4 regions of the Bradyrhizobium sp. Kon56 genome follow, and region 1 is predicted to be linked to each of the others. Evidence: predicted binding sites of a transcription regulator. Region 1 holds the regulator's gene; each other region holds the start of a gene.
What was found. Region 1 encodes LexA, which represses DNA repair genes until DNA is damaged. Its sites were predicted from a motif close to TGTTCNNNNTGTGTTCNG; they were not measured.

Region 1 (7,241 bases):
GCCGACGTCGTCAGCCGGGCCGAGAAGAACGCCTACGCCGCCTTCTGCCTGACCGTCGACACCGCCCACTACAGCCGCCGCGAACGTGACATCGCCAAGCGCTACGTTCGCGAGAGCCGCTTGCGCGCCACCGGGGGCGATTACCAGAAGGGTCTGGAGTGGCGGACGGTGAAGATGATCAAGGACAAGTTCAAGATCCCGCTGATCCTCAAGGGCATCGCGACGCCAGAGGACGCGCTGATCGCGATCGATCACGGCGTCGAATGGATCTACGTCTCCAACCATGGCGGCCGTCAGCTCGATCACGGTCGCGGCGCCATGCACGTGCTGCCCGAGATCGTCGACGCCGTGAACGGCCGCGCCAAGATCATGGTCGATGGCGGTGTCTGTCGCGGCACCGACATCGTCAAGGCGATCGCGGCGGGCGCCGACCTCGTCGGCATCGGCCGGCTGCAATGCTGGGCGCTGGCGGCGGCCGGCGAAGCCGGCGTGGCGCGCATGCTGGAACTGCTCGAGGACGAAGTGCTGCGCTGCCTCGGCCTCTTGGGTGCGACCTCGTTCGCCGAGGTCAACAAATCCTGCCTGCACCAGGCGACCGCAACCAACGCGCCGAGTGTGTTCAGCGCGTTTCCGCTGTTCGACCACGAGCCGTATCGATACTGAGTGAAAGGACGCAGGTGACATCGCTCTCTCCCGGCAGCGCGGATGCGCTCCTGTTCGATCTCGGCCGCGTCGTGCTCGATATCGATTTCTCCAAGGCGATCGCCTGCTGGGCGGGACATGCCGGCTGCAAGCCCGAAGCCATCGTCGCGCGCTATGTGCGGGACAGCGAAGCCTATCGGTTGCACGAGATGGGGAAGATCAGCGATGAGGACTATTTCGCCTCATTGCGAGCCTCGCTCGGAATCGGCATTTCGGATGCGCAGTTCCTGGAAGGCTGGAACGCGATTTTCGCCGGCGAAATGCCTGACATCGCCGAGCTGCTGCCGCGCGCAGCGAAACAGATGCCGCTCTATGCTTTCTCCAACACCAACCGGCCGCACGTGGACCATTTCTCGAGGGAATATGCCGACCTCCTCGGCCATTTCCGCGAGCTGTATTTGTCGTCCAGCATCGGCCTGCGCAAACCGGATGCGGAGGCCTTCGACCACGTCGTTGCGGCGATCGGCGTGCCCGCCGGGCGCATCGTGTTCTTCGACGATCTTGCCGAAAACATCGAGGGAGCGCGCGCGCGCGGCTTGACGGCGGTGCATGTGACCTCGCCGCGTGACGTCGGGAACGCATTGAAGGCATTGGGCATTTGACGACGGTCCGTTGTCGCGAAACCCACGACGGCACGGCCCGACGGACCAATTTTGAAAAATTGAGGAACCGGATCACTTTGTACATTTTTATACAGAGTTCCGGGAACGGAATACCGCCTTCCGGACTCTTAGAGTCCGTTGGGACTTCTACGGACGGATGCATCATCGTGCTGGGCAAAACCTACCTCACCAAGCAGGCCTCTCTTCTTCTTGAATTCGCGAGGACAACTTCAGATTCGGACCTTTCCGCCAAGCTTGTGAGCAAGGCCGCCGACCTGAAATCCCAAGCCGACCCGCTGCCCGACAAGGATCAGGGATCCAAGGCGCCCGACGTAACTCCCGGGCAGGCAGGGAGCTGATCGATTCAGGCCATGGCGCGTTCTCGCCTTGCCATGATTTTCGTCGCTTCCATGACCACTCTCCTGCCGATCTGTGACCTCCTTCGGATCATGCCGCGACGCGCTTGATCCTGCCTTCCGGAACAATGTGAAGGGGCGGGATGACTGTGCCTGCTCAGCCGCTTTTGCCTCTGCGCCTGCGCTCGGCTAGAAGACGTGCGGAACATTCGCCCGAACGTGCCGAGCAGGAGTTTTCGCCGTGGCCTTGATGCCGGTTTCTGACGCGCTTGCCGCGGTGCTGGCGGGTGCAGAGCCGCTGCCGGAAGAAATGATTTCCCTCGACGAGGCCTACCATCGCGTGCTCGCGCGTGACGTCGTGGCGCGGCGCACGCAGCCGCCGCAAGCGATGTCGGCGATGGACGGCTACGCGGTGCGCGCGGCCGACGCCGCGACGATCGATTCGGAGCTCACCGTCATCGGCGAAGTCGCAGCGGGCCGACCGTTCGAGGGAACGGTCGGAGCCGGCGAGGCCGTGCGGATCTTCACCGGCGGCGTCGTTCCCTTTGGCGCGGACGCCGTCGTGATCCAGGAGGACACGGTCGCCGCCGGCAAGCGGATCACGATCAAGGAAGCCGCAATCGCCGGCCGGCACATCCGCCCCGCCGGCGTCGATTTCCGCGAGGGCGACGTGCTCCTGCGCAAGGGAAGCCGTTTGACCGAGCGAGACCTCGCGCTCGCCGCCGGGATGAATCATCCGCACCTTGCCGTTGTCAGGCGTCCGAAAGTCGCGATTCTCGCCACCGGCGACGAGCTGGTGATGCCGGGCACCACGCCCGGCCACGGCCAGATCGTCTATTCCAACGGCTACGCCCTGCACGCGCTCGCCCGCAGCGAGGGCGCCGAGACCATCGACCTCGGTATTGCCGCCGACACGCTGGAGGCGACCACCGCCGGCATCCGCCGCGCCCGCGAGAGCGGCGCCGACGTCCTGATCACGACCGGCGGCGCATCGGTCGGCGACCACGATCTGGTCCAGCAGGCACTGCGGGACGAAGGCATCGCGATGGCGTTCTGGAAGATCGCGATGCGGCCAGGCAAGCCAATGATGCACGGGCGACTCGGCGCAATGGGTGTGATCGGCCTGCCGGGCAATCCCGTATCGTCCTACGTGTGCGCTTTCCTGTTCATGGTGCCGCTGATTCGCGCCCTGTCGGGCCGTTCAGTGATTCACCATCGCCGTGAACGCGCCGTGCTCGGCCGCGACGTCGGCGCCAACGACCAGCGCGAGGACTATCTGCGCGCGCATCTTGAGGAGCGTGACGATGGCACACGCGTCGTTGTTCCCGTCAATCATCAGGACTCTTCGCTGCTTGCGAATCTCGCTGCAGCACAGGTACTTCTCGTCCGCGCACCATTCGCGCCGAAGGCCGAAGCAGGCACGGCTTGCGAAGTGTTGCGGCTCCCCGTCTGAGCGCCCCCGCAACGCGCGTTCCGCGCACTTTGCTCTGTTCACGGTAAATTAAGCAGTTGCGGAACATGTATCGAACATATAGTGTCTGTTCATGATTTGTTTCGAGCATGCAGCGGCTTATGGCCGAATTCAGCGTCTCGGAATCGGACGACATCAACCGGGGGACTTTGGTCGAGATGTTAACGCGCAAACAATACGAGCTTCTGCGGTTCATCAGTGAACGTCTGAAGGAAAGCGGCGTGCCGCCCTCCTTCGACGAGATGAAGGATGCGCTCGATCTGCGCTCGAAGTCGGGCATCCATCGCCTGATCACGGCGCTCGAGGAGCGTGGCTTCATCCGACGCCTGCCCAACCGCGCCCGTGCGATTGAAGTCATCAAGCTGCCGGAGCTCCAGGCAGCCGCTGGCAGCCGCCGCGGCTTCACGCCGAGCGTCATCGAGGGCAATCTCGGCAAGGTGCGTGCGAGCGCGAGCCTGCCCGCTGACGAGGGCGAACGTCCCGTCGCGGTGCCGGTGATGGGCCGCATCGCGGCCGGCACGCCGATCGAGGCGTTGCAGACCCGCAGCCATACTATCAGCGTACCGCCTGACATGCTCGGCTCGGGCGAGCATTACGCGCTGGAAGTGCGCGGCGACTCGATGGTCGAAGCCGGCATTCTCGACGGCGACATGGCCCTGATCCAGCGCAACGAGAGCGCCGATACCGGCGACATCGTGGTGGCGCTGATCGACGACGAGGAAGCGACGCTGAAGCGCTTCCGCCGTCGCGGCGCCTCGATCGCGCTCGAGCCCGCCAACGCGGCCTATGAGGTCCGCATCCTGCCGCCCAACCGGGTGAAGATTCAGGGCAAGCTGATCGGGCTTTACCGGAAGTACTGATACCGGGAGTCTTTCTATCGGCAGTACTTCATATCGGAAGCACTTCATGCCGGAGGTGCTTGGCGCCTCGCGCGCTTCCGATCGGCATCGCCGGTCAGAGATTGGAGCGGATCATCGTCCGCTCCGGCTGGATAGCCTTTCTGGTTCTGCACAGACTATCCGGCCCCTCCTCCAACGCTGGCTCCTCGCCACGCCGACGAAGCAGCACCGCTTCAAGCAGCACCGCTTCAAGCAGCACCGCTTCGCGGCTCGGTTGTTCGAGGAAACAGCGACCAGCGGTCAAGTTCGGCCGTTGCAGCCAAGTTGGCAATGTTCGCGTACGCGCCTCCCGAATGCATCGCGGCGAGCTTTGTTCCTATTGAATTCGGGAAAGATAATGTGATCGCGGCTTGCGGAAGCCAGCCGCAGATTTGCCCACAACCAAGCAGAGCGTTCGTGCTTCCACTCTGATAGAGGCCTGCGCCTCGATAAGAGACGCGGGTTGCTATCCCAGCATGAGGAGCACCCGATGTGTGACTACAGCCTACATGCCGTCGCGTCGCGCCCCGCCGAAGTCGGCGAGACGATCGTCACGACAAGCTTCCGCGGCACCTCGACGCGCGGCTTCGCCTCTGCAGCCGATCCGTCTGTTGCCGTCTGCCTGCTGCCGGGGACGGAGCTCGCCTTCGCCGACGACGTCCGCTACGACAATCGCTGGATCTGGACGCGCACCATCAATTCCCGCGTGGGCAAGTTCGGCAAGATCGATCCGCACGTTCCCGACCGCCATCATGATGCGATCGAATTCCCCGACGGCAAATACGTGCTGGTGACGCAGCTCGTCGAAGGCCAGCGCGCGACGGTGCTGCAACTGCCGGTGACTCAGTCGGTCACCGAGCGCGAGCACAAGGCGCAGATCACCGCCGACAGGCAGCCGACCGTCACGCACCTGCCGATCGGCTGACAGAGCCGCCCTCCGGCTACGAAGTCGGAGGTCAGGATTAAATCGCCATCGCCGGCCGTGGCCGGCGAGATGGTGTGGTTTGCACCCCGCTAATCCGAACGGACGCACCGAACCACTGCGTTGCTCCGCACCATCAGATCAATCGACGGCTTGCAGGTCGGTGTCCGCCGGCGTTGCGTCCTTGATGCGAGGCGCGGTCGACTTTGGCGCGAGGCTGCCGTCGAAATCACCCTCGCCGGCGCCGGCCGGCAACCAGGGGCGGCTCGTGCCTCTCGCCCTCACTGCCTGAACCACAAAACCGTCACCACGCTGCGTCAGCGCCAGCGCGCTCTGGCTGGCGAGCCGCTGCCGATCGACCACCATCGCCGCGCAATCAGGCGGTGCGGGACGAGTCGTCACCACCAGCGCGGCCCGACTGCAATCGTCCGCGAGAGCGTCGACGCGCAGTGCCAGCGCGACCAGCCTCCCGTCGGCCAGTGGCGTCACGCAGCCGGATTCGTCGCAGGACACGCCATCGGCAAGCGAGGCTCTGCCCGCATCGCGCGGATCGGCGTCGGCAGCGAGCCATTCCTTGAGCAGAAAGCTGTCCTTGTTCGTCCTGATCAGGTGCAGATATCCGTCCCTGCCCCGCACCGCGACGCTGGCGCCATCCCCGGCAATCAGGATGTCGGGCTGCCGCGCCGACAGTCCCCAGAGGATCGCTGCCAGCAGCACCAGGGCGCCGGACCAGCGCAGCGGCGTGCGCAACAAGCCGAGCACAATGATTCCCAGGCTCGCCGCGATCAGCGGCGCGATCCCGAACGCCGGGATGCGGCCCACCGCGCCCGGCAAGGCCGCGACCCAGCGCGAGACCGCGACCATCCACTCGATGCCAATCCCCATCAGCCACCAGAACACGCTGTCCAGCCCGAACGGCGCAGCAAGCAGCCCCAACAGCCCCGCCGGCATCACCAGCGCAGAGACCACCGGCATCGCGCCGAGATTGGCGAGCACGCCGAACGGCGTGACACGGTGGAAATGAAAGGCGGCATAGGGCGTCGTCGCAAGTCCCGCAATCAGCGAAGCCATGAACAGCATCGCAATCTCGCGCCCACCCCACATCGCAATGCGCGCAGTCGCCGAATTGTCCGGCGAGGCAAACAAATTGGGCATGCCGATCTGCACCAGTGCGACCAAGCCGAGCGTTGCCGCAAACGACATCTGAAAACTCGGATGCACCAGCGCTTCCGGCGCGACCGCCAGCACGATCAGCGCAGCCACAGCAAGCGTGCGGAAGGTGATGGCGCGGCGATCGACCATCACCGCGATCAGCACCACCGCCGTCATGAAGAACGACCTTTGCGTGGCGACCTCCGCGCCCGACAGCAGCAGGTAGAACGCAGCGGCGACCAGCGCGGCGGCGGCCGACCATTTCTTGATGGCGAAGCCGGCCGCCAATCCGGGGATCAGAGCGAGCAGCGCGCGCACCGCGAAGAACACGACGCCGGCAACGACGGCCATGTGATAACCGGAGATCGAGAGCACGTGGCCGAGGCCGGAGATGAACATCGCATCGTTGACGGGCGTGGTGATCGCATCGCGCCGCCCGGTGAGCAGCGCGGTCGCGATCGCCCGATTGTCGCCGTCGAGCGTCGCCCGGATGCGGGCATCGATCGCATCGCGCAGGCCTTGCATGAAGGCCGCGTAACGCAGCCGTAAGCCGCCGGTCTCAGGCGGCGACGCCACCGTGATGGCGCCCATCGCGAAGCCGGAGGCGCCGATGCCCTGGAAGAACATGTCACGCGAAAAGTCGTAGCTGCCGGGCCGCACCGGCGCGAGTGGCGGCATCAGCCGTGCCTTCAGCTGAACGAAGCTACCGACCTCCGGCGCGGTGCCCTTGCGGACCGACAGGCGCACGCGCTCGAGCCTGACGTCGCTGCGCTGCGCCTCCATCGCCGTGACGCGCAGCACGAAACGATCGGTACGCTCGCGGATGTCGCGAGCCTCGACGAAGCCCGACAACGACACCGAATAGAGCGCCCTTGCCAGCACCGGGTGGGCGATGCGCGCCGTCTTCCAGGTTGCGACGGCAAAGCCGGCCGCGACCGCCGCGATCATGATGGCCGGGGCGAACAGCCGGCTCCGCCGCAACAGAGCCGCGCCAAGCAGGAGCGCGATGGCGGTCGTGGCAACGACCCACAGCACCGGCTCATGATCGGCAGAGAAATAAAGCGCGATGCCGCAGCCAAACGCGACGGGCACCCACGGCAACAGCCGCCCGGCGCCCGCCTCGGCGCGCAGCCAGGCGCGGAGGGTCTCGGCCAGCGA
Region 2 (7,241 bases), 100 kb from region 1:
CTTCGCTCATCCGGGCTACGGCACCGGGGCACAGCGTCCATACAATCTCATCCATCTGATCAAACATGTGATCCGGCGCCATCGCCCGCAGCGCCGCCGGCGCCGCATAACCCCAGCCCACCGCTCCGCAGGCAATTCCCACTGTCCGCGCCGCCTCGATGTCGCGCACTTCGTCGCCGATCGAGATGACCTTGCCCGGCTCCACGCCGGCGCGGCGGATGACCCGTCGGAACTTCGCGGGCTTGCCGAAAAGCGAGGCCGCGCAATCGAAATGGGCGAACAGCGTCGCGCAATCGCCGAGCTTCTCGCGCGCATTGGCTTCGCTGTCCGACGTCACCATCGCGAGCTGCACGCCACCCTCCGCCAGCGTCCGCAGCATTGTCTCGACCCCCGCAAACAGCGAAATCTCCGCTGCAGCCTCCGCCTTCAGTCGCCGCGCATGCCGCGCGATCGCCGGCAGCTTCCACAGCGGCACCTCGAGCCGGCTCAGAATCTCCCGCGAAGAAGCATGCCGCAGCCCCTCGATATCCTCGTCCGCGACGCGGCGGAAGCCGAAGCGATCGGCGACGTCGTTGATGGTGCGCAGGAACCACGGAAAGCTGTCGGCCAGCGTGCCGTCGAGATCAAAGATGGCGAGGGAGTAGGGCATGGAGACGAAGCTACACCGCTAGGCTTTCCACACGGTTTCCTCGGTCCATCCGAGTTGGTCGAATTCGGTGGCCCTGAGCGGCGCCTCTCCCTCGGCGAAGAACTCGTCAAGCTGAGGCGGCGCGACGCTCGTTTCGGACAGCATGGCGTGCGCTTGTCCGCGGTGATGAATTTGATGCTGGAACAGATGCATGAGCAGTCGGTCGCGGCGTTCGGTCTGGACCCGCGTGTCGCGGTTGATCCGCACAATGCCGTTGAGAATCTCGGGCGTCAGTCCATCGCAGACGGCAATCAAGCGCTTGTCGATCGCGGCCTGCGCAGCCTTCAACGCGGCAAGGGAGGGGTGCGGCACCTCGTTCTTCCAAGCCGCCGGTCCTAGCCATCCGCCCTCCAGTGCATCGACATAGAAGAGGTCGATGACATGGATGTGGTTCAGCGTGCGTTGCAGGCTCGGAAAGAAGCCGGTCCGCTCGGCTTCGAAGTCGGCCTGAGACAGCGCCGCGCAAGCGGTGAGCAGCCTGGGCGAACGCACGATAGGTTTGCACAAGTCCGGCAGGCAAACTCAGTCTCCCTCAGACAATGTGTCGGCCGCTCCCGCGGCGTAACCTACTCGGCCGCCTCGCTCGCCGCGCGTCTCCGCTTCGGCTTCCGAGCCTTCGCCAGCACCGGCGCCAGGAACTTCCCCGTATAGCTCCGCGGCGCTTTTGCGATGTCCTCTGGCGGGCCCCAGGCGACGATCTCGCCGCCGCCATCGCCGCCTTCGGGGCCGAGGTCGATGACCCAGTCGGCGGTCTTGATCACTTCGAGATTGTGCTCGATGACGACGACCGTGTTGCCCTGCGCGACCAGTTCGTGCAGCACCTCCAACAGCTTCTTGACGTCGTGGAAATGCAACCCGGTGGTCGGCTCGTCCAGGATGTAGAGCGTGCGGCCGGTGGCGCGCTTTGACAGCTCTTTTGCGAGCTTGACGCGCTGGGCTTCGCCGCCCGAGAGCGTCGTGGCCTGCTGGCCGACATGGATGTAGTCGAGGCCGACGCGATGCAGCGTCTGGAACGTCTCGCGTACACGTGGGACCGCCTTGAAGAACTCGGCCGCTTCCTCGACGGTCATGTCGAGCACGTCGGCGATGCTCTTGCCCTTGAATAGGACCTCCAGCGTCTCGCGGTTGTAGCGCTTGCCCTTGCAGACGTCGCAGGTGACGTAGACGTCGGGCAAGAAGTGCATCTCGATCTTGATGACGCCGTCGCCCTGGCAGGCCTCGCAGCGGCCGCCCTTGACGTTGAAGGAGAACCGGCCGGGCTCGTAGCCGCGCGCTTTCGACTCGGGCAGGCCGGCGAACCATTCGCGGATCGGCGTGAAGGCACCGGTATAGGTCGCGGGGTTGGAGCGCGGCGTGCGACCGATCGGCGACTGGTCGATGTCGATGATCTTGTCGATGTGCTCGAGGCCCTCGATGCGGTCGTGCGGCGCGGCGCCTTCGCTGGCATTGTTCAGCTTGCGGGCGATCGCCTTGTAGAGCGTGTCGATCAGCAGCGTCGACTTGCCGCCGCCGGAGACGCCGGTGACGCAGGTGAACAGGCCGAGCGGAATTTCGGCCGTAACGTTCTTGAGGTTATTGCCGCGCGCGTTGACCACCTTGATGGTGCGGCGATGGTTCGGCGGGCGCCGCTCGGGCACCTCGACCTCGAGCTCGCCGGTGAGATATTTGCCCGTCAGCGAGTTGGGGTTGCGCATGATCTCGGCGGGCGTGCCTTCGGCGATGATGTTGCCGCCATGCATGCCGGCGCCGGGGCCGATGTCGAGCACGTGGTCGGCGAGCAGGATCGCGTCCTCGTCGTGCTCGACCACGATCACGGTGTTGCCGAGGTCACGAAGTCTCTTGAGCGTGTCGAGCAGGCGCGCGTTGTCGCGCTGGTGCAAGCCGATCGAGGGCTCGTCGAGCACGTAGAGCACGCCTGTCAGGCCCGAGCCGATCTGCGAAGCCAGCCGGATGCGCTGGCTCTCGCCGCCGGACAGCGTGCCGGAGGAGCGGGAGAGTGTGAGGTAGTTGAGGCCGACATCGAGCAGGAAGGTAAGGCGCTCGCGGATCTCCTTGAGGATGCGGCCGGCGATCTCGTTCTGCTGAGTGTTCAGCGCCTCCGGCACGGTCTCGAACCACGCGCCGGCGCCCTTCACCGACATCTCGGAGATGTCGCCGATATGCTTGCCGCCGATCTTGACGCAGAGCGCCTCGGGCTTGAGCCGAAAACCGTGGCACGCCTCGCAGGGTACGTCGTGGAAATACTTCGCCAGCTCCTCGCGCGCCCACTCGCTCTCGGTCTCGCGATAGCGGCGGTTGATGTTGGTGATGACGCCCTCGAACGGCTTCTTGGTGTCGTAGGAGCGGACGCCGTCCTCGTAGGAGAACTTGATCTCGTCCTCGCCGGAGCCATGGAGGATCGCGTTCTGCGTCTTCTTGGGCAGATCCTTCCATTTGGTGGTCAGCGTGAACTTGTAGTGCTTGCCGAGCGCAGTCAGCGTCTGAATGTAATAGGGCGACGAAGACTTGGCCCAGGGCGCGATCGCGCCCTTGCCAATGGCGAGCTCCTTGTCGGGAATGACGAGGTCTTCGTCGACATGCTGCTCGACGCCGAGGCCGCCGCACGCGGGACAGGCGCCATAGGGGTTGTTGAACGAGAACAGCCGGGGCTCGATCTCGGGGATGGTGAAGCCGGACACCGGGCAGGCGAACTTTTCCGAGAACAGCATGCGCTCGGGTCCGCTCTTGTCGTGGATCTTTGCGGTCTTCTTCTTCTCTTCCGCGGGTGCTGCCGCAGCCGGCGCATCCGCGAATTCGATGACGGCGAGGCCCTCGGCAAGTTTCAGCGCGGTCTCGAAACTTTCGGCGAGGCGCTGGCCGATGTCGGGGCGCACCACGATGCGATCGACGACGACGTCGATGTCGTGCGGGAATTTCTTGTCGAGAACAGGGGCTTCGGCGAGCTCGTGGAAGGCGCCGTCGATCTTGACGCGCTGAAAGCCCTTCTTGAGCCATTCGGCAAGCTCTTTGCGGTACTCGCCCTTGCGGCCGCGCACGACCGGCGCGAGCAGATAGAGGCGCGAGCCCTCGGGCAGCGCCAGCACGCGATCGACCATCTGCGAGACGATCTGGCTCTCGATCGGCAGGCCGGTGGCGGGCGAATAGGGCACGCCGACGCGCGCCCACAGCAGGCGCATGTAGTCGTAGATTTCGGTCACCGTGCCGACGGTGGAGCGCGGGTTCTTCGACGTCGTCTTCTGCTCGATCGAGATCGCCGGCGACAGGCCGTCGATCTGGTCGACGTCGGGCTTCTGCATCATCTCCAGGAACTGGCGGGCGTAGGCAGACAGCGATTCGACGTAGCGGCGCTGGCCTTCGGCGTAGATGGTGTCGAACGCGAGCGAGGATTTGCCGGAGCCCGACAGCCCCGTGAACACCACCAGCTTGTCGCGGGGAATCTCGACATCGACGTTCTTGAGATTGTGCTCGCGCGCGCCACGGATGGTAATTGCGCGCAGGTTTGATCCCACGTTCTGCTGTTGGCGCTTCGCCTTGATCACTTCATCCATCCGGGTTGCCCTCAAGGAATCCCAAAGGCGCGCGATCGCGCCAACAAAAAAGGCGCGCTTCGCCCGGAACCGGGATCGGCGCCGATGGGGTTGTCAGCGAACGTAGGAAGAACGGAGACGGATTTCCAGTGGGACTTGCGAATCGTCAACGGATTGTTGGCGCACTGGCGGCATCTGGCAGGAGCAGGGTGGAACTGCGCGGCAACGTGCCCGACAAAACAAAAAGGCCGGCACAAGGCCGGCCTTTCGTAACGCGGATGGCGTTGGGGCTAAGTACTGAACTCAGTACTTGGCGACCACCGGGCCCCCGAAGTGATAGTTCACGCCGACCTGCACGGTGTGAAACTCGAGCGTGCCGGAGGGCAGGGCGCCCGAGAAGTAGGTCTCGCCGCCGAGGCTGCGAAAGAGGTACTCGCCCTTGACCGACCACTGCGGAGCGAAGAACGCTTCGACGCCCGCACCGACGGTCCAGCCGGAGTGCCACTTGCTGTCGGAAACGGTCACGCCGAGCGCGCTGACGCTGAGCTTGTTGTCGATCCAGGCGTAACCACCGGTGCCGTAGAACAGGACGTTGTTGACGGCGTAGCCGATGCGGCCGCGCACGGTTCCCATCGCATCGGTTTTGGAGCTGAGGGTGGTGCTGACGAGGCCGAAGCCGGGGACGGCAACGGGGCCGGTGACCGACGCGCTGACATCAGCCCAGGAACCATCGGCCTCGACGCCGAGCACGACATTGCCGGTCTGCCAGTTGTAGCCGGCAGTACCGCCGACGAAGCCGCCCTTCATCTTCGGGTCGGTCGAGGAATTTTCCCAAGCGCCGCCACCGACGATACCGAGGTAGAAGCCGGTCCAGTTGTAGACCGAAGCCATGGCCACGGGGGCCTTGGTGTAGGGGCGCGCCGCGAGATCAGCGGCCGAAGCCGGGGCAGCGAGAGCGAACAAACAGGCCGAAGCCAACAAAACCTTTTTCATTTTCAACTAATCCCAGTCCCAGTTTCTGATTGTGCCTTCCAAGATAGGGAAGGGCATCGGACTCACTTGCCCAACTGATGCCGTACTTACACCAGTGAAGCCGCAAGTTGTGTCACTCAAAAGCAACAACGGTCGGAAAACGGAACGGTTATTGACCGATTAATATCGGAGGACTGCACAGCAAAAGGCCGGCGCAAGGCCGGCCTTCGAAGTGCGATATGTCCAGCGCGATCAGTACCTTGCGATGGCCGGACCGCCCCAGCGATAGTTCAAGCGGACCAGGCCCATGTCTACGTCCTGGCGAATCCGGTCGCTGCCGAATACCGCACCCGCGGGCGTTGTGAAGCCGATCGTGCGATCGCCAAGGAAGATGTGGTCGTACTCAAAGCCCAGCGACCAGTTCGGGGCGAAGCCGAATTCCAGACCGGCCCCGACCGTGCCACCCCAGCGAGTCTCCCGGGCCGAAGCCAACAGCGCGCCCGCGCCGGGCGTACCCGCAGCAGCGTAGATGTCGTACTTGTCACCGACGACGGCGGCGCCGCCCTTCACGTAAAGCAGCACGTTGTTCCAGGCGTAACCGACCTGACCGGTGATGAGACCGAAAGCGTCGATGCGGGAACGGTTGCGATCACCCGTCACCAAAGCGGTACCAGGGAAGAGGGTGCTCACGTTGTCGCCCCGGAAATCAGCCCAGTTGCCCTGGCCTTCCAGACCGAACACCCAATTGGCGGACTGCCAGCGATAGCCGATCTGGCCGCCGACGGTGCCCCCTGTTGCATTGTGACAGCCTTCGCCGACGAGAACGCCGGTCGCGGGCGTGACGAAGTCCCAGCACTTGTGGCTGGAGCCACCGCCGCCGTTGATGCCGATGTAGAAGCCGCTCCAGTCGTAGATGGCGGCAACCGCCGGCGGCGGGGCTTTGGTGTAGGGACGCGCGGCCATGTCCGCCGCGCTTGCGGGAGCCGACAAGCCCATCGCCACTGCACCGATTGTACAAATAAGAAGCTTATTCATTGCCAGTCTCCCCAGGTTTCGTCCGCTTCTTATGTCCCCGAAGCGGCTGATCAGGCGCGAGGGCCCATATGAACTAAGTCCGAGGCAACCGTAGCTCTACGGAGCGGCAGAGTCCGTCTCCCAAATGCAACAATACCGGGGCAGTGCGAGTACCCATAACTTGCTGAATGTTAAGTTCTTTCTTCCATTTTTGGGAACCTACAAAGGTTCCAATCGACGTGTGCCTTTCCGCAACACATTTGGCCGATCGATCCCACGCCTTCAGATCTGTCTTCGCCAAGAACAAATCTGGAACGAACCGGAGGTCGATGCTATATGTGGGGATAACCGGAAGGGTGACGGCCTGATCGTCGTCCGCAAGTGTTCGGCGAGCGTATAGGGTCGCCTCAACAGGCACGGCGGAACGCGGGAGCGGACCGGCCTTCTTGAATTCAGTGGCATTCGGAGCGGAGAGCGGAGATGGCGGGAAGCGTCAACAAGGTCATTCTGGTTGGAAATCTCGGCAAGGATCCTGAAATCCGCCGCACCCAGGACGGGCGGCCGATCGCCAATCTGAGCGTCGCGACCTCGGAGACGTGGCGCGACAAGGCGACTGGCGAGCGCAAGGAAAAGACCGAGTGGCACCGCGTCGTGATCTTTAATGAAGGGCTCTGCAAGGTCGCCGAACAGTATCTGAAGAAGGGCGCCAAGATTTACGTCGAGGGTGCGCTCCAGACCCGCAAATGGACCGACCAGAGCGGTGTCGAAAAGTACTCGACCGAAGTCGTGCTGCAGGGGTTCAACTCGACCTTGACGATGCTGGACGGTCGTAGCGGCGGTGGCGGAGGCGGCAGCTTCGGCGACGAGCCGGGCGGCGATTTCGGCTCCTCCGGTCCGGTCAGCAGCGCGCCGCGGCGCCCTGTTGCCGCCGGCGGCGGTGGCCGCAACAGCGACATGGACGACGATATCCCGTTCTGAGCGATTCCGCTCCAAGAACGCGGCGCCTGATGCGGACGCCCGGCCGGATGGGCGGCGCTTCT
Region 3 (7,241 bases), on a different contig from region 1:
CGGCAACCCCATGTTTGCCGACGACCGGCAGCTGTGGTCTGGTCGGCCAACGGAACACTTCGGGGATTCGCTGCTGATGGCGCAGGACGCTCACACCGCAACATCATGGCCGCTGTTTCGCTCACTCGCGTCCTATTCGCTGCCGGGCGATTTGATGGCCGGCCTGACGCTCGCGGCAATCGCGATCCCAGAGCAGATGGCCACGGCGCGGCTCGGCGGCTTCGCGCCGCAGATCGGCTTCTTCGCCTTCATGGCGGGATCGCTCGGCTTTGCGATGCTCGGCGGAAACCGCTTCCTGTCCTGCGGCGCCGATTCCACGATCACGCCGATCTTCGCCGGCGGGCTGGCGGCGCTGGCCGCCGCCGGCTCGCCTGAGTATCAGGGCCTCGCGATCGCACTGGCACTGATGGTCGGCGCAATGATGCTGGCCGGCGGCGCCTTCCGCCTCGGCGGCATCGCCAATCTCTTGTCCGTGCCCGTCATGGTCGGTTTCCTCGCCGGCATCTCCGTCCACATCATCGTGTCGCAATTGCCGGGCGTGCTGGGTCTGGACTCGCCAAGCGGGCCGACGCTCGATCGCATCGGTGTGCTCGCAAGCGAGCTCGGCCGCAGCAATCCCTTCACGCTGTGCATCGGCTTCGGTGTGCTGGCCGTGGTCTTCGCCGCCGAGAAGATCAGCGCAAAAATTCCGGGCGCGCTGATCGGGCTCGTCGCCGCGACCCTGGCCACGATCGCGCTCGGCCTCGAGAGCAAGGGCGTCAATGTCGTAGGCCTCGTGCCGGGGACGCTGCCGCGGCCGGCCTTCCCCGAGCTTGCACCGGAGCAATGGGTCCGCCTCGTGCCGCTCGCCTTTGTCATCACGGTCGTGGTGATGGTGCAGACCGCGGCGACGACGCGCTCATTCCCGTCCGATCCCGACAAGCCGGCCGATGTCGATCGCGATTTTCTCGGCGCGGGCGTAGGCTGCGTACTGTCGGGCCTGTTCGGCGCGTTTCCGGTCAACGCCAGCCCGCCGCGGACGGGCATTGTCGCCGAGACCGGCGGACAATCGCAGCTCGCGGGTCTCGCCGCCGCTGCGATCGTGCTGGCGCTGCTCGCGTTTGGAACGGGATTGCTGCAGCACGTTCCAGACGCAGCCCTCGGCGGCATCCTGCTGTTCGTCGCGCTGCGCATCATCCGCGTGAAGCAGATCGTCACGATCTATCGCCAATCCCCCAGCGAATTCCTGCTGATCGCCGCCACCGCCGCGCTGATCATCGTGCTGCCGATCCAGCAAGGCGCGTTCCTCGGCATCGTGCTGTCGCTGCTGCACGGCATCTGGAGCACGACGCGCGCGCGGCTGGTCGAGTTCGAGCGCGTGCCGGGCACCACGATCTGGTGGCCGGCACATCCGCACATCGCCGGCGAGCGCATCGCCGGCGTCGCCGTGCTCGGGCTGCAGGCGCCGCTGTCCTTCCTCAACGCGCCCGGCTTTCGCAGCGACGTGATCAAGGTGCTCGGCACGACGCCGCCACAGCTGCTGGTGCTGGAGGCGAGCGGCATGGTCGAGATCGACTTCACCGCCGCGCAGATCCTGCTGGACGTGTTCAGGGCGTGCAGCGAACAGGGCGTCACCGTCGCGCTGGCCCGGCTGGAATCGGTGCGCGCGCAGGACGCGTTCGAGCGGTTTAGATTGTTCGACGCCCTGCCGAGAGAGCGTGTCTTCCACAGCGTCGACGAGGCCGTGCGGAAGTTGGCGCGATAACTGGGCTCACTGCGCCAATGGCGGGTGATCGCGCTGGATCGTTTCGCGGATCCAGCTGGCATGGATCGCGCGAAACAGGATTTGCGCCGTCTTGAGGTCGTTCGCCTTCATGCAGAGATCGACGATGCGACGGACTGCGTCGTCGCGCATCAGTCCATCCGAGATCTTCATCGCGATTTCCATCGCGACTTTCGCCGCGCGCTCGTAGCGCTCGCTGTCGCGCTTGTCGCTGCGCGCGCTACCTGCCGCGCTCGCCGCAGCGGCGTCACAGATCGCACGGATGCGCTCGGCGGCCTCGATGTCGCCGAGCGGCCGCTCGATCGCTTCGTCCCAGACGTCCTGACGCGTCTTGCGCGCGAACCACTGCATTGCCTGCTCCGTGGTGAGGGAGCGAGCATAAACGGCGGCCACGCCGCGCGCTACGCCTCCGGTACGATCTTCCCGGGATTGAAGATGTTCTGCGGATCGAGCGCCTTTTTCAGCGCCCGCATCGCGTCGATCGCCTCGGGGCCGAGCTCCGCCTTGAGGTATTTCTGCTTGCCCTGACCGATGCCGTGCTCGCCGGTGCAGGTGCCGTCCATCGCCTGCGCGCGCTCGACCAGCCGATGCATGAACTCCTCGCCGCGCGCCATCTCGTCGGCATCGTTGGTGTCGCAGACCAGCGAGCAGTGGAAATTGCCGTCGCCGACATGGCCGACGATCGGCGACAACAGGTTGAGGCGCTTGAGATCTTCCTCGGTCTCGCCGACGCATTCGGCAAGCCGCGAGATCGGCACGCAGACGTCGGTCGCGACCACCCCGATGCTGTCGCCGGGCCGCAGCGCTTTCACCGACCAATAGGCGTCGTGCCGCGCCTGCCACAGTTTTGTGCGGTCCTCCGGCTTGGTGGTCCAGGAGAAATCGCCGCCGCCGCAATCCCTGGCGATCTCGCCGAAGGCCTTGGACTGTTCGGCGACCTCGATCTCGCTGCCATGGAATTCCATCAGCAGCAGCGGCGTTTCCGGCAGCGTCAGCTTCGAATAGGCGTTGCAGGCCCGCACCTGCGCGGCGTTGAGCAACTCGATGCGCGCCACGGGAATGCCGGTCTGGATCGCCAGGATCACGGCCTGACACGCCCCGTGCACGGTCTCGAACGACACCGCTCCGGCCGCGATCGTATCGGGGATGCCGCGCAGGCGGATGGTCAGCTCCGAGATGATGCCGAGCGTGCCCTCGGCGCCGACGAACAGATGCGTCAGGTCGTAGCCGGCGGATGATTTCTTCGCACGCGTGCCGGTCGTGATGATCTCGCCGTCGCCGCGGACCACTTTCAGCGCCAGCACACTGTCGCGCATGGTGCCGTAGCGCACCGCATTGGTGCCGGAAGCGCGGGTCGAGGCCATGCCACCGAGGGAAGCGTCCGCGCCGGGGTCGATCGGGAAGAACAGGCCCTGGTCGCGCAGATGCTCGTTGAGCGCCTTGCGGGTCACCCCGGGCTGGATCACGCAATCGAGGTCCTCGGCATGCACCGCGAGCACCTTGTTCATGTCGCGCAGGTCGATGCAGATTCCGCCGGCGGGTGCGTTGACCTGGCCCTCGAGCGAGGTGCCGGTGCCGAAGGCGATGACGGGCACGCCGTTTTTCGCGCAGATCCGCACCACGTCCTGGATGTCGGCAGTCTCCTGCGCCATCACCACGCCGTCCGGCGGCTGGTTCACGATCCATGTGGTGGTATGGCCGTGCTGCTCGCGGACGGCTTGCGAGGTGATGAGGCGGTTGCCGAACCGCGCGGCAAGTTGCTCCAGCGCGCTCGCGAGGGCTTTCGGCGCCGGCCGCGGCGGATTATTGGTGATGGTCGTACCCACGGACGTTCCTCCCGACGAGACGAACCGTGGCAAAGGACATCTCACCGGTCAAGTCAAGCGACCGGACGCATAGCTGGGGAAGGACACATGCCGGAGACTGCTGCCACAACGATCGAGGGCGTGCCGTTCCGCTCGTCAATCATGCAGATCGAGCCGCAATGGATCGACTACAACGGCCACCTCAACATGGCCTATTACAACGTGATGTTCGACCGCGCGATCGACCAGATGTGGCTGACGCTCGGGATCGGACCGGGCTACATGAAAGAGCGCGGCGGCTCGACCTTCACCGCCGAATGCCACGTGCGGTATTTGCGCGAAATCCACCTCGACGATCCCGTGCAGGTCTCGGTCTGGCTGCTGGAAGCCGACGACAAGCGGCTGCACACCTTCCAGGAGCTGCGGCACGCGACCGAAGGATGGCTGTCCGCCACATCGGAAAACATGTCGCTTCACATCGACATGGGCTCACGAAAGGTGGCGGCTTTTCCCCCAGACATCCGTGAGCGCATCGCAGCGGTGGTCAAGGCCCACAGCGCCGTCCCGCGGCCCGAGGGCATCGGCCGGAACGTGGCGATGCCCTCGAAGCGGTAAGCGCGCTAAACCCTGTTACGACCCCGTGCCAGTCCGACAACGGCCGAGACCAGGAACAACACGACTGCGATGAAGAAGATGATCTTGGCGATTTCGATCGACGCGCCGGCGAGGCCGCCAAAGCCCAGGATACCGGCGATCAGGGCGATAACCAGAAACGTAACTACCCAGCTAAGCATGATCCGAACCTCTGTTTCGATGTCTGTCTGCGATCGGCGCGGCTGACGCGCCTCACTTGCAGAACCAATCGCCAACTCGGAACAATGGTTCCGGGCCGCTGAAGCCGGAAATTCGCCTGACCGACAGGAACAAATTGGCTTTCGGCGCACGTGGAAAACCCCTGTCCGCGGCCCCATATAGGGACCAATCCCTGTTAAGAAGGCTCCCCTTTCACCACCCCGCGGTGCCAACGTGGGGCAAATGATTCGCATGACCGAGCCGAGCAAGATCACGTCCCAGAGCGTCCCCGACCACCAGCCCGCAGCCGGCGGCATCGCCGCGCGTGCGCGCGCCTCGGTAGGCCCGCAATACCTGTCCGGGCTCAATCCGGAGCAGCGCGAGGCTGTGGAGACGCTGGACGGGCCGGTTCTGGTGCTGGCCGGCGCCGGCACCGGCAAGACCCGCGTGCTGACCACGCGCATCGCCCACATCCTGAGCCAGGGCCGCGCCCGCCCATCCGAAATCCTGTCGGTGACCTTCACCAACAAGGCCGCGCGCGAAATGAAGCACCGGCTCGGCCAGATGCTCGGCCATGCCGTCGAAGGCATGCCGTGGCTCGGCACCTTCCACTCCATCGGCGGGCGCATCCTGCGCACTCACGCCGAGCTGGCGCAGCTCAAGTCGAACTTCACCGTGCTCGACGTCGACGATCAGGTCCGACTGCTCAAGCAGCTTCTGCAAGCCGACAATATCGACGACAAGCGCTGGCCGGCGCGCATGCTGGCCGGGCTGATCGACGGCTGGAAGAACCGCGGCCTGACGCCGTCGCAGGTGCCGTCGGGCGAGGCCGCCGTGTTCGCCAACGGCAAGGGCGGCAAGCTCTATGCGAGCTACCAGGAGCGGCTGAAGATCCTGAACGCCGCCGATTTCGGCGATCTGCTGCTCGAGGACATCCGCATCTTCCGCGAGCACCCGGATATCCTGCGGCAGTACCAGCAGCGCTTCAAATTCATCCTGGTCGATGAGTATCAAGACACCAACGTCGCTCAATATCTGTGGCTGCGGCTGCTGTCCCAAGCGCCGACTTCTTTTGCCTCTCCCCGCGTGCGGGGAGAGGTCGGATCGCCCGGCAGCGCAATTGCGCGCCCGAGCGATCCGGGTGAGGGGGACTCTCAGCAAGCTGAGCTCGTGGAGGCAGCCCCTCATCCCGACCTTCTCAGCGCGAGCGAAGCTCGTCGCGACCCCGCAAGCGGGGAGAAGGAGCAGACGCGCCACGTCAAAAACATCTGCTGCGTCGGCGACGACGACCAGTCGATCTATGGCTGGCGCGGCGCGGAGGTCGACAACATCCTGCGCTTCGACCATGATTTCCCCGGCGCCAAGGTCATCCGCCTCGAGCGCAACTACCGCTCGACGGGCCACATCCTCGCCGCCGCCTCGCACCTGATCGCCCACAACGAGGGCCGGCTCGGCAAGACGCTGCGCACCGAGGACCAGGACGGCGAGAAGGTCACGGTAACGGGCTCTTGGGATTCGGAAGAGGAAGCCCGCGGCATCGGCGAGGAGATCGAGCAGATCCAGCGCAAGGGCGACAAGCTCAACGAGATCGCGATTCTGGTGCGCGCCTCCTACCAGATGCGCGAGTTCGAGGACCGCTTCGTCACGCTCGGCCTGCCCTATCGCGTCATCGGCGGCCCGCGCTTCTACGAGCGCGCCGAGATCCGCGATGCGCTGGCTTATCTCCGCGTCATCAATTCACCGGCCGACGATCTCGCCTTCGAGCGCATCGTCAACACGCCCAAGCGCGGCCTGGGCGATGCCACCGTGCAGATGCTGCACGATCACGCCCGCAAGCGCCGCATCCCGCTGTTCGAGGCGGCGCGCGCGGTGGTCGAGACCGATGAGCTGAAGCCGAAGGCGCGCGGCTCCTTGCGCGACGTCGTCGCCCAGTTCGACCGCTGGCGCGCCCAGCGCGAGGTCACCTCGCACACCGAGCTCGCCGAGATCGTGCTCGACGAGAGCGGCTACACCGAGATGTGGCAGAAGGACCGTTCGGCGGACGCCGCGGGTCGGCTCGAAAACCTCAAGGAGCTGGTGCGCTCGATGGAGGAGTTCGAGAACCTGCAAGGGTTTTTGGAGCACATCTCACTGGTGATGGACCGCGACAGCGGCGCCGACGAGGACGCGGTGTCGCTGATGACGCTGCATTCGGCCAAGGGGCTGGAATTCGACAACGTGTTCCTGCCCGGCTGGGAGGAAGGCCTGTTTCCGAGCCAGCGCACGTTGGACGAACAGGGCCGCGCCGGCCTCGAGGAAGAGCGCCGGCTCGGTCATGTCGGCCTGACCCGGGCCCGCCGCCGCGCCAAAATCTATTTTGCCACCAACCGCCGGATCCATGGCACCTGGTCGACCACGATCCCCTCGCGCTTTCTCGACGAACTGCCCGCGGCCAATGTCGAGATCACGGAATCCAAGGGCGGCTCGGCCTGGGGCGGCACCGGCGGCTACGGCGCCTCCCGCTTCGACGACATGGAAGCGTTCGGCTCCACCTATTCGACCCCGGGCTGGCAGCGCGCCCAGGCCAATCGCAATCGCGGCGGCGGTGGCGGCGGCAATGGCGGCCGCGGCAGTTTCGAGGAACAGGCCTCGTCGTTTTCGTCCCAGTCGTCCTCGCCCGATTTCGGCAGCTTCTCCTCGCGCCGCCGCGGGCCGCTGACGATCGAGGGCGAGCTGGTGGCCAAATCCACCGGCACGACCTCGGAATTCTCCCTCTCCGACCGCGTCTTCCACCAGAAATTCGGCTATGGCCGCGTCACCAAGATCGACGGCAACAAGCTCACCATCGCCTTCGACAAGGCGGGGGAGAAGAAGGTCGTGGACAGTTTTGTGCAGCGGGCGTG
Region 4 (7,241 bases), on a different contig from region 1:
GCACCGGTCCACGGCAGCAGCAGGACGGCGAGCACGACGCCGATTGCGGGCGCCACGACGGCAGCCGCCCAGACCATCCGCAGCATCCTCGCGCGGCGCATCGCGATGAGATCGCCGGCCCCCACGACCACGGCAAGCCCCGACGACACCAGCACGACGCCGGCGCCGCCGACGACGGCGTCGAGGCCCAGCAGGCCGGAGATCAGCACCGCGCCGAGCGCCGGCGCCAGCGCGAAGAAATAGACGAAATTACGTGCGAGCGGCTCGACCGGCGGGCGGTAGATGATCGGCGCCTCCTCGCTCTTGGGCACGAACAGGCCGGTGTTGAGGACGGTCAGCGCCGGGATCGCCGCCGCACCGAGCAGGAGCCCCCCGAGCAGCCAGGCCGCGTGCAGCGCGCGGGCATTGAGCTGGGCGACCGCAGGTAAGGCCGGCAGGACGAGCGCCTCGGCGCGCATCAGCCAGACGGCATAGGGCAATGCCAGCACGGCGACGACCACCAGCGCAAACAGCGGGTCGAAGGCACGCAACGTGCGGCGGCCGTCCGCGGTTGCGAGCGCGAAGACGACGATCAGCAGCAGCAGGAAGATCGCAGCCGGCGTCGTCAGCAGCAAGAGGCCGGCCTCGATCGACCAGGCAAACCAGGCGTTGCCGCGGCGCTGTCCGATGATCTGCCAGGAATGCAGCAGCAGCAGCGCCCAGAGCGGTCGCGCCAGCACCAGAGGGCCGAAGTCGAGTGTGGGCGAGGAGAAGGCCAGCAGCGTCATGGTCAGCAGCACGGCCAGCACTGCCTGCTGGGGACCGACCACCGCGCGGGACAGATGATAGAGCGTGATCAAAGTCGCGATCCCGCAGAGCTCGGCCAGCACGTAGACACCGAACAGGTGGCCGCCGGCAGCGCGATAGGCGATGTCGGCGAGCCAGACCGGCAAGGGCGGCCCGAGATCGGTGCCGACCTGGTATTCGCGGCCGAAGGCCAGCAGGGTCGCGAGACTGCCGGGCGGGCTGCGATAAAACACGAGCGCCACGAACAGCCACATCGCGGCCTGGAGCAGCACGGCGATCCAGACGATCAGCCGCGGCCGCGCGCGAATGAGCTCGATGACCAGGGAGGTAAACCGCATGCAACGTCCGAAAGATGCAGCCAACCCGTGAAGCCGGCCCTATTCGCTCACGACTGTTTTGATAAAGGGCGTGACGCGTCGTGGCAACTGAGTCTCGTCTAGAGATTTGCCGACGCGTCGACTTCCAGGCTCGTGTCCACCTGCAACTCGATCTCGGTCACCGCAAACAGATCCTGCGCCGGCTCGACCGTCCAGGGCATGTGCTTGGCGCGTGCGGCGGCGACGGGGGCGAAGAAGCTGCGGTGGTGGACGGTGGGACCGAGGCGGTTGAGCGCGTCGAGGTGCTCGGGCACGGCGTAGCCCTTATGCTGCTCGAAACCGTAGCCGGGACAGTCCTGCGCCAACGCGCACATCAGGCGGTCCCGCGTTACCTTGGCGATGATCGAGGCCGCTGCGATCGACAGGACGATGCCGTCGCCGCCGATCACGGCTTCGCAATCGCATTCCGTGTCGAGCCGGTCGCGGCCGTCGACGAAGACGTGCCGCGGCTGCTGGGGCAGCGCCACCACGGCGCGCTTCAGCGCCCACAGCGAGGCGCGCAGGATGTTGTCGCGGTCGATGCGGGAGCGCGAGGCGACGGCCACCGAGACCTGGGCGGTCGCGCAGATCTTGCCGAACAGCCTTTCGCGCTCCTCGGCCGTCAGGCGCTTGGAATCGTCGATGCCGCGCGGGATGCGGTCGGGATCGAGAATCACCGCCGCCGCCACCACCGGACCGGCCAGTGGCCCCCGGCCCGCCTCATCGCAGCCCGCTACCGGCCAAACGCCGCGCTTGATCAGCGCGCGCTCACGGCGGAAGCTTGGGGCAACGATGATGGCGCTCTTTGTGCCGGCCAGCGCCTTGGCGATTTTTTTGGGCGCAGCTTTCTTGTTCTCAGGCGCAGCCTTCTCGTTCTTAGGCGCAGCCTTTTTGGGCGCGCCTTTGGCCGGCTTCTTGGCGGATTGATCCCGAATCATGGCCGGGATCGTGCGCAAGCGGCATGGCCTGCGCAATCGGGAACCTCGAACAATTCCCGTTATTCAAGCCAGCCGCCCTATTCCGCCAGATGCACCCGCCGGTCCTCGCCGACGTCGATGCCGGGCGCGACCACGACCTCCCAGGGATGGCCGTCAGGATCGGCGAAATAGCCGGAATAGCCGCCGTAGTCGGTCTCATGTGCTGCCTTCAGCAACGCGGCTCCCTTGCTGACGGCGAAGACCAGCACCGCATCCACCTCCTCACGCGCGCGGCAATTCCAGGCGAGCGTCATGCCGCGGAACGTCGATGGCCTCGGATGATCAGGCAATTTGGCGTCGACCGCGAGTTGATCCCAGGGAAACAACGCGAGCACCGGACCGCCGGTGTCATAGAACGCAACGGTCTCGCCGGTTACCTTGAGCCGGCGCGAGAAACCGAGCGCGTCGTAAAAGGCAATGCTGGCGCGGATGTCGTTCACGCCCAGCGTGATGACGGTCAGCCGCGGGATAGGAGCTGGCGGTTCCTTACTCATAGACGCCTCTCTCACTTCGTCCCTCAGAACAGGCTGAGCTGATCGCCGTTCCGCTTCGGCTTGGCAAAATGATCCGTCGTCAGCTTGGCGCGCCGTTTGTTCAGCCCGAGCCTGTCGCAAGCGATCTCGAAGCGGCGGCCGATGGTCCAGGCCATCGGGCCGGTGCCCTTCATGCGCTCGCCCCATTTCGCATCGTAGTCACGGCCGCCGCGCATGTCGCGGATCAGCGTGAAGACGTGGCGATACCGGTCCGGATAGTTCGCCATCAGCCATTCCCGAAAGAGATCGCGCACCTCGAGCGGCAACCGCAGCAACACGTAGGAGGCCTCCTTGACGCCGGCATGGGCGGCGGCATCCAGGATGCGCTCGATCTCGGAATCGTTCAGCGCGGGGATCACGGGCGCGACCATGACGGTGGTCGGAATGCCAGCCTCGGAAAGCTGCTTCAGTGCCTCCAGCCGCTTCGGCGGCGTGGACGCCCGCGGCTCCATGGTGCGCGCTAGTTTCGGATCGAGCGAGGTCACGGAGATCCCGACCTTGGCGAGGTTGCGTTTGGCCATTCGCGCGAGAATGTCGATGTCGCGCACGACCAGCGCCGACTTGGTGACGATCCCGACGGGATGGCCGGCGCGCTCCAGCACCTCCAGAATGCCGCGCATGATTTTGCGCTCGCGCTCGATCGGCTGATAGGGATCGGTGTTGGTGCCGATCGCGATCATCCGCGGCTCGTAGCCCGGCGCCGCAAGCTCCTTCTCGAGCAACGCCGGCGCCTCGGGCTTCACGAACAGCTTCGACTCAAAGTCGAGCCCCGGCGACAGGCCGAGATAGGCATGCGTCGGCCGCGCGAAGCAATAGACGCAGCCGTGCTCGCAACCGCGGTAGGGATTGATCGAACGATCGAAGCCGATGTCGGGAGATTCGTTGCGGGTGATCACCTTGCGCGAGGTGTCGATCCCGACCGTGGTCTTGAACGGGGGCAGTTCTTCAAGGCTCTGCCAGCCATCGTCGAATGCGACGCGCGCCTCGGCCTCAAACCGGCCGCTGGCGTTGGACTGCGCGCCCCGGCCTCGCCTGCGCTGGCGGTCGATGGCGACCGCCAGCTCAGGGAAGTCAGAAGGCGCACCCGCCGGCTCGGAGGGCGCCGTGACCGGCGGGTGCTTGAGAGCATGAGAGGATGCTGGACTCATGAAGCCAAGATAGCATGCCAAAGGAACAAATCAAGAACACAAACAAAAAACGTGAAAACAACCCCATGCACAGTAGAGCTGCCCAAATTTCGGGCGGGGGTTTTTGACTTCACGCAACACCAGCGTGACCACGATTCCGTTTGATCACGGGAGGGATCGATCGTCGCGGAACATGGTTGATGACGATCGTTGGGTGAAGGTCGGCAAGAACATGACAAATCAACAACAATTGGCCGCAGCGAGCAGCAACCTCGATCTGCTCGACCGCTATTGGCGCGCCGCGAACTATCTCTCCGTCGGGCAAATCTATCTCCTCGACAATCCGCTGCTGCGCGAGCCCTTACGGCCCGAGCACATCAAGCCGCGTTTGCTCGGCCATTGGGGCACGACGCCCGGTTTGAACTTCATTTATGCCCATCTCAACCGCGTCATCCGCGCGCTGGACCTGAACGTGATCTATGTCTGCGGTCCCGGGCACGGCGGCCCCGGCATGGTCGCTAACACCTATCTCGAAGGCAGCTACAGCGAGCTCTATCCCGATATCGCGCGCGATACCGAGGGGTTGCGCAAGCTGTTCAGGCAATTCTCCTTCCCCGGCGGCATCCCGAGTCACGCGGCGCCGGAAACGCCGGGCTCGATCCACGAAGGCGGTGAGCTCGGTTACGCGCTGGTGCATGCCTATGGCGCGGCCTTCGACAATCCCGACCTGATCGTCGCCTGTGTCGTCGGTGACGGCGAGGCCGAGACCGGCCCGCTCGCCGCGTCCTGGCACTCCAACAAATTCCTCAATCCTGCGCATGACGGCGCGGTGCTGCCGATCCTGCATCTCAACGGTTACAAGATTGCCAATCCGACCGTGCTCGGCCGGATGCGCGACGACGAGATCCGCGATCTCTTCCGCGGGCTCGGCCACGAGCCGCTGTTCGTCGAGGGCGACGATCCCAAATTGATGCACCGGGCCATGGCAGACGCGCTCGACGTCGCGCTCGTCAGCATCCGGTCGATCCAGCAGCACGCCCGCGACGGCCGCAAGAGCGTCGAACGCCCGCGCTGGCCGATGATCGTGCTGCGCAGCCCGAAGGGCTGGACCGGCCCCAAGGAAGTCGACGGCAAGAAGGTGGAGGGCTTTTGGCGGGCGCATCAGGTGCCCGTCGCGAACTGTCGCGAGAACCCGGCGCATCTGAAGATTCTCGAAGACTGGATGCGCAGCTACGAGCCGGAAAAGCTGTTCGACGCGAACGGCGCGCTCATTGCCGAGCTCCAGGCGCTCGCGCCCGAAGGCAATCGCCGCATGGGCGCCAATCCGCACGCCAATGGCGGCCTTCTGAAGAAGGAGCTGAAGCTGCCGGACTTCCGCAGTTTCGCCGTCGAAGTAGCGCAGCCGGGCGGCGTCGTGGCGGAGGCAACCCGCGAGCTCGGGAAATTCCTGCGCGACGTCATCCGCCTCAACACCGAGGCCCGCAACTTCCGCATCATGGGCCCGGACGAGACTGCGTCGAACCGGCTCGATGCGGTGTTCGAGGCCACCGAACGCGTCTGGATGGAGCCGACAAAACCTTACGACGTGCATCTCGCCCAGGACGGACGCGTGATGGAAGTCCTGAGCGAGCATCTCTGCCAGGGCTGGTTAGAGGGTTACCTGCTCACGGGCCGGCACGGCTTCTTCTCCTGCTACGAGGCGTTCATCCACATCGTGGATTCCATGTTCAACCAGCACGCCAAATGGCTGAAGGTGACCCGGCATCTGCCGTGGCGGCGACCGATCGCCTCGCTCAACTATCTGCTCACCTCGCATGTCTGGCGTCAGGACCACAACGGCTTCAGCCATCAGGATCCCGGTTTCGTCGATCTCGTCGCCAACAAGAAGGCCGACATCGTCCGCATCTACTTCCCGCCGGATGCCAACACGCTGCTGTGGATCGCCGATCACTGCCTGCGCACCTATGACCGCATCAACGTCATCGTCGCCGGCAAGCAGCCGGCGCCGCAATGGCTGTCGATGCAGGAGGCAGCCACGCATTGCGCCGCCGGCATCGGCATCTGGAACTGGGCCGGCACGGAAGACACGAATGGCGAGCCCGATGTCGTGATGGCCTGCGCCGGCGACGTGCCGACACTGGAAACGGTCGCTGCCGTCGACCTGCTGCGCAAGGCTCTGCCCGAGCTGAAGATCCGCGTCGTCAACGTCGTCGACCTCATGACGCTGCAACCCAGGGAGCAGCACCCGCACGGTTTGTCCGACCGCGACTTCGACGGCCTGTTCACGCGCGACAAGCCGGTGATCTTCGCCTATCATGGCTATCCCTATCTGATCCACCGGCTGACCTATAACCGCACCAACCACGCCGGCATGCACGTCCGCGGCTTTGCCGAGGAAGGCACCACGACGACGCCGTTCGACATGGTCGTGCTCAACGAGCTCGACCGCTATCACCTCGCGATCGAGGCGATCGAGCGCGTGCCGGGGCTCGCGACCAGGGCGGCGCAGGTGAAGCAGCAATTCCGCGACAAGCTGATCGAGCATTCGCGCTATGTGCGCGAATACGGCGAGGACATGCCGGAAATCCAGGAATGGGTCTGGCAGAACAGCGCCGGCGGCAACACGCCGGCAGAGGCAGGCGACTGAGGGGAGCCATGTCGAACACGGTTCTCGTTCTCAACTCGGGATCGTCGAGCATCAAATTCGGCCTGTTCGATATCTCGGCGGCCGAGCCCGCCCTGCTCTGCAAGGGCCTGCTTGACGAGCACGAGACGAAGCCGCGGCTCGTCGTGAAGAGTCCCGCGGGCGAAGACCTGTTCGAGAAACGGAGGGAAGCATCGGATGCGGCCAGCGATCATCTGTTCGCCGACGTGCTCGGCTTCATCGAGGATCGTTTCGGCGACCATCGCTTGCGCGCCGTCGGCCATCGCGTCGTCCATGGCGGTCCGGACTATTCCGCTCCGGTCGAGCTGACGGAGGATGTCACCGCAAAGCTGCAAGCGCTGACGCCGCTGGCGCCCCTACACCAGCCGCGCTGCCTGGCTCCGGTCCGCACTATCACGGCGATCAGGCCCGACCTGACGCAGATCGCCTGCTTCGATACCGCTTTCCACCACGGCATTGCGCCGCCCGCCAGCCGCTTCGCCATTCCGCGACGTTATGAAGAGCGCGGCATCCGGCGCTACGGATTTCATGGCCTCTCGTTCGAATATGTCGCGGGACGGCTCGCCCGAATCGCGCCGCAGCTCGTGGCGAAGCGCACTGTGATCGCGCATCTCGGCAACGGCGCGAGCCTGTGCGGCTTGCGCGACGGCCGCAGCATCGACACCACGATGGGACTGACGCCGCTCGACGGGCTGGTGATGGGCACGCGCTGCGGCAGGCTCGACCCGGGCGTGCTGCTCTATCTGCAACAGTACGAGAAGATGTCGGTCGAAGATGTCCAGCACCTGCTCTACCAC

Region 2: the regulator LexA is predicted to act here: its motif matches at 4,333-4,350, upstream of uvrA (excinuclease ABC subunit UvrA).
Region 3: the regulator LexA is predicted to act here: its motif matches at 4,421-4,438, upstream of AC0L3B_RS21165 (ATP-dependent helicase).
Region 4: the regulator LexA is predicted to act here: its motif matches at 3,822-3,839, upstream of AC0L3B_RS20670 (PA0069 family radical SAM protein).

Annotation. Positions count from the first base shown of each region.
Region 1 covers NZ_JBVVOU010000016.1:60,699-67,939, reverse strand. The annotation lists gene AC0L3B_RS23930 (alpha-hydroxy acid oxidase) at 1-663, shown strand, start outside; gene AC0L3B_RS23925 (HAD family hydrolase) at 678-1,304, shown strand; gene AC0L3B_RS23920 (hypothetical protein) at 1,472-1,663, shown strand; gene AC0L3B_RS23915 (molybdopterin molybdotransferase MoeA) at 1,902-3,113, shown strand; gene lexA (transcriptional repressor LexA) at 3,290-3,991, shown strand; gene AC0L3B_RS23905 (hypothetical protein) at 4,500-4,934, shown strand; gene AC0L3B_RS23900 (ComEC/Rec2 family competence protein) at 5,073-7,241, opposite strand, start outside.
Region 2 covers NZ_JBVVOU010000016.1:161,080-168,320, forward strand. The annotation lists gene AC0L3B_RS24390 (HAD-IA family hydrolase) at 1-649, opposite strand, end outside; partial or broken gene AC0L3B_RS24395 (DinB family protein) at 668-1,208, opposite strand; gene uvrA (excinuclease ABC subunit UvrA) at 1,255-4,236, opposite strand; gene AC0L3B_RS24405 (outer membrane protein) at 4,519-5,208, opposite strand; gene AC0L3B_RS24410 (outer membrane protein) at 5,440-6,222, opposite strand; gene AC0L3B_RS24415 (single-stranded DNA-binding protein) at 6,682-7,179, shown strand.
Region 3 covers NZ_JBVVOU010000013.1:36,057-43,297, reverse strand. The annotation lists gene AC0L3B_RS21190 (SulP family inorganic anion transporter) at 77-1,744, shown strand; gene AC0L3B_RS21185 (hypothetical protein) at 1,751-2,113, opposite strand; gene AC0L3B_RS21180 (FAD-binding oxidoreductase) at 2,164-3,588, opposite strand; gene AC0L3B_RS21175 (thioesterase family protein) at 3,676-4,182, shown strand; gene AC0L3B_RS21170 (DUF1328 domain-containing protein) at 4,188-4,361, opposite strand; gene AC0L3B_RS21165 (ATP-dependent helicase) at 4,603-7,241, shown strand, end outside.
Region 4 covers NZ_JBVVOU010000012.1:135,284-142,524, reverse strand. The annotation lists gene AC0L3B_RS20685 (glycosyltransferase family 39 protein) at 1-1,124, opposite strand, end outside; gene AC0L3B_RS20680 (ribonuclease HII) at 1,223-2,080, opposite strand; gene AC0L3B_RS20675 (VOC family protein) at 2,158-2,613, opposite strand; gene AC0L3B_RS20670 (PA0069 family radical SAM protein) at 2,637-3,800, opposite strand; gene AC0L3B_RS20665 (phosphoketolase family protein) at 4,012-6,426, shown strand; gene AC0L3B_RS20660 (acetate/propionate family kinase) at 6,435-7,241, shown strand, end outside.